One region of the Enterococcus sp. M-BR2 genome, then DNA from elsewhere that is predicted to be linked to it. Evidence: riboswitches for the same ligand, from Rfam matches in the RefSeq annotation. Region 1 holds a riboswitch; the other holds the start of a gene.
What was found. Region 1 has a riboswitch for thiamine pyrophosphate ahead of thiT (energy-coupled thiamine transporter ThiT). Riboswitches for the same ligand answer to the same signal wherever they lie in the genome.
Positions count from the first base shown of each region.

Region 2: linked by a shared signal. The riboswitch ahead of AC1F25_RS05315 (ABC transporter permease) and the one ahead of thiT (energy-coupled thiamine transporter ThiT) in region 1 are both predicted to bind thiamine pyrophosphate.

Region 1 is NZ_CM152743.1:1,920,199-1,922,405, forward strand. Features, by position in the region: gene AC1F25_RS09360 (hypothetical protein) at 1-633, shown strand, start outside; gene thiT (energy-coupled thiamine transporter ThiT) at 714-1,283, opposite strand; TPP riboswitch at 1,349-1,451, opposite strand; gene AC1F25_RS09370 (ribose-phosphate diphosphokinase) at 1,457-2,207, opposite strand, start outside.
Region 2 is NZ_CM152743.1:1,091,545-1,093,751, forward strand. Features, by position in the region: gene AC1F25_RS05310 (ABC transporter substrate-binding protein) at 1-633, opposite strand, end outside; gene AC1F25_RS05315 (ABC transporter permease) at 648-1,391, opposite strand; TPP riboswitch at 1,465-1,569, opposite strand; gene AC1F25_RS05320 (dihydrolipoyl dehydrogenase family protein) at 1,632-2,207, opposite strand, start outside.

The DNA.
Region 1 (2,207 bases):
GAATACGAATCTCATACAGGGCTGAAAGTAATCCGTGGTACAGAAAATATCCAGCGTTTCTTTTCCTCTTCTCGAAACAGGCGTGGATTCGATGAATTGAAGTGGATTGACTTTACTGATTTAACGATGCTGAAAGAATTGACACCTTTAGAAATTTCAGAATTGTTATATTTTGGCCATATGAAAACACATCTCCACTCACCATTTTTTTATAAGCTACAAAATAATTTCGTGTACTTCGACCTGAACGATCAATTGAACCGAATTTATTATCGCTATTTAGATGAATTTTACAGGATTTTTGCTAGTAAATTAAGTTCTATCCTGTCAGATAAGATCAATGTAAAAAAATCCTTTTTCAAAAAGGAAACACCTGTTGAAAAAATCAGTGTGGAATTATTGAAAGAAATGCGTAATTTAATGCAGGAAGGGATCATTTTTTCTTTTGATCAAGTTGGTTTGATCGATGACGAATACCGTATTCCTATTTATGTGATTGAGGACTATATTTGGAAATTGAAAGGTACTCGGTATCGGGAAGAAGAAGTCGTCGCTACTTTAATCTACTCTGTCAACGATCGGCGCTGGCAATTGGTAGAAGATGCCGGTCTTTCTTATCTGCCATTGAAGTGAATCTATTTCTTGCCGAAAAACAAAAAGGAAACAAGAAACTAGGACATGATTCTGTCTCAAGTTTTTTGTTTCCTTTTTATTTAAAGATTCTGTCGTTTATCTGGCACAAAAAGTGATGGAATCGTTTGTTGGATCCCTAATAAAACGATCATCGTCACAATCGCTGTGCTCAACCCGCTAGCACCATTCATTACGAAAGAAAAGAGCCAAGGATTCATTCCCCATAGTGCATAGGCTCCCCAGAAAACAACTCCCGCAATAAAATGCCAAAAATATCTGGAAAGTGCGCCAATCAATGCACCAAACACTATGTTTTTTCTGATTTGTTTCGTATTTCCATCTGCATAGCTTTTTTGGACATTTGAAGCCATGAGCCCTGCTGCACCTGCAAAAGTATAAGCAATCGGATACTCAATCAACACTTGAACGACACTTAAATAATAAACTTGTCCCAACGGAAAGTGTAAGATCCCCCAAATGAAACCTGCTAGCATACCTGCCTTTGTCCCTCTTCTTAATGCAAAAAGCGTCAACGGAATCTGCCCCAATGAAATAGAAAAACTGCTGCCAATCTGGATTGGTATCAATGACAGCACCATCGCTAACGCTGCAACAATCGTTCCTTCTACCCAAACTCTATTTTTTCCCATAAAAAAACTTCCTCCTTTGAATAAAAAAGTCACAAAGGAGGAAGCAGCTTTCGAAAAATTTCAAATAGCTGTTTTTTCACAATTCCTACGCTCGCATAACCGAAACAGGTACGAAGGGTTTAGAAATAGATTCAATCTCAGCCCAATTGGACTCCCCTTTGTGAGTTTATTTATTATTTATTTTTTGTTTCAAATAATGGACTAACTGGTTTGTTTTCATGGATACGTTTGATTGCATCTCCCATTAATCCGCCAACACTTACTTCATCGATTTTATCGATTTTACGATCTTCTGGAAGATAGATCGAGTCTGTGACAACTAGTCGCTCGATAGCTGAATCTTCTATTCTTTGTAAAGCAGGACCAGATAATACTGGATGGGTACATGAAGCATACACACTTGTTGCACCAGCTTCTTTCAAAGCATTGGCAGCCAATGTGATTGTACCTGCTGTATCGATCATATCGTCGATCAGTACACAAGTTTTACCTTTGACTTGTCCAATGATGTTCATTACTTCTGCAACATTTGCTTTTGGACGGCGTTTGTCGATGATCGCAATCGGAGATTTCAAGAATTCCGCTAATTTACGTGCTCGTGTAACGCCACCGTGGTCTGGTGAAACAACGACAACATCATCACCTTTGATTCCTTTTTCCAAGAAATAATTAGCAATAAGTGGTGCACCCATCAAATGATCGACTGGAATATCAAAGAAACCTTGGATTTGGACTGCATGAAGGTCCAAAGTCAGCATTCGTGTTGCACCGGCTTTTTGGATCATGTTTGCTACTAATTTCGCTGTGATTGGTTCCCGTGCACGTGCTTTACGATCTTGACGCGCATAACCATAATAAGGCATGACTACGTTGATTGTTTTCGCACTTGCTCGTTTCAGTGCATCAATCATAATCAGCAACTCC
Region 2 (2,207 bases), 830 kb from region 1:
TTTCAATGGGATATAGTTTAGTTCAATACCCGCTTCTTTTGCTTTGATCATATCCCAACCTTCAAAGTACCATTGGATATCTGAGGATTTTCCTAAGCTTTCTGGCCCTTCTCCATTGCTTCCTACCATTGTCAGTTTTGAAAAGTCACCGCCGTCTTTTTCCATCACAGCTTTTAAGACAGCTTCTTCACTTGGACTTTGCCAACCTGCATATGTTTTTCCTTCAAAATCTTTTGGTGAATGGATGTTACTGTCTGATAGGGTGGCGAATCCAGAAGTATTATGTTTGATCACTGTAGCAATTGCTTTGACTGGTATATTCTTTCCATCTGCGTGCGCATAAGTGACATCTTCTTGATAACTTATACCAAATTGTGCTTTGTCCGCACCTACTAGACCAATACTTATCGAATTATCTCCTGGTTCGACGATTTGGACATCTAAACCATCCTCTTTATAATAGCCTTTTTCTTTTGCTACGTAGATGCCAGTATGATTAGTATTTGGTACATAATCCAAAACAAGTGTCACTTTTTTCAAATCCTTCGTTTCTTGTTTGCTACTTGTTTCTTTTGCAGTGCCACAAGCGGATAAAAGCAACAGTAGCGGTAATAAAAGCCATAATTTTTTCATTTGATCCCCTTCTCTTAAAAAGTATAAAGCATACGGTAATACCCTTTTTTCAATAATGAACAAGCGCCATTCAGCAATAAACTCAATAAAATGACACAAATGATCGCAGCAAAAACTTTATCAATCTGGTAGCTGTTTTTTACGCGTATCATATAATACCCTAAGCCTGCTTGAGCGCTTAGCCATTCTCCAACGACTGCTCCACTGACACAATAAGTAGCGGCTACTTTTAAACCGGAAAAGAATCCGGATAAACCCGCTGGTATTTTATATATTCGATAAATCTTCCCTGTATCTGCCCCCATCGTTTTCAAAAAGATGATTTGCTCCTTCGATACTTTCCTCAATGTATCCGAAAAAGAAACTACGATCGGAAAATAGCTTATCAAGACAACAAGAATCACTTTTGGAAGCATACCGAAACCAAACCATAGGGTCAATAATGGCCCTAAAACCATGATTGGCAACATTTGAGAAATCACTAGTAATGGATAAAAAGACATTTCTAAGAACTTCCAATAATCCATTGCTAAAGCAGTAATAAAAGAAAGAACGCTAGCTATTGCCAAACCAATCACTGCTTCATTTAATGTTGTGACAGAATGGGAAAGCAATACTTGTGCATCTGCTGTTAACGCAGAAAATACAGCAGCAGGTCCGGGTAAAATAAAAGCGGGTATTTTCCAAACTAAGACAACAATCTGCCAAATAATTAAAATGAATGCCATACTGACTACTGGATAAAGATTTTTCTTCATTTTGACGCCTCCTTTCTTCTAATATGGATAACAAAAAACGCTTGAAATGGGCACGACATAGTAACCCGCTTCAAGCGTCTGCTATGTTTCTCCCTTCACCAGTATTAACTGACAGGTTCAATGGGTCTAAGTTCACAACTTACTCTCATGTCGTCTACGACATCCCCAGAAACAGGTATTCATTTTTTAAAGTGTAGCACAAGAAGGAGAAAGCAACAAGCGCTTTAGTTATCATGCTGATTATTTCAATAAATAGGAGAGATCACTTGCCAATGTCGGATACCCCATGATATAGCTATCCAACTCTTTTTTAGTCAATTTTTGATTGATGACTAGTGTCAAATCATCAATCAATTCGTCTGCTTGCTCGCTAATCACTGCAGCACCAATCAAATAATTTTGCTGGTCGAAAGTTAATTCAGCCTTAGCAACTGGTTCATTGACGCGATGATAGGTGAACCAATTGGTAAGATCCATCTCTACCACTTGATCTGACGAAGAGGCGTGACTTTTTGTAACCCCTACTTCAGCAAGCTTAGGACTAGCGTAGACGATCGTGGGTATAATTGGATATTTGATAGGGTCGCCTGTTGCATCCGTTATCCGCTTAGCTACATAATTCCCTTCAAAAGTGGCGACTGGTGTCAATTTGGGTGTTTTCCTTGAAACAATATCTCCACACGCAAAAATTTTTGGATTGCTCGTTTGCAGATAATCATTGACCTCAATCCCGTGTTTATCAAAGACGACATTCGCTTGTTCAAGTGCTAAAGATTCTGTATTCGGCTGTCTCCCAGTCGCACAAAAAATCATATC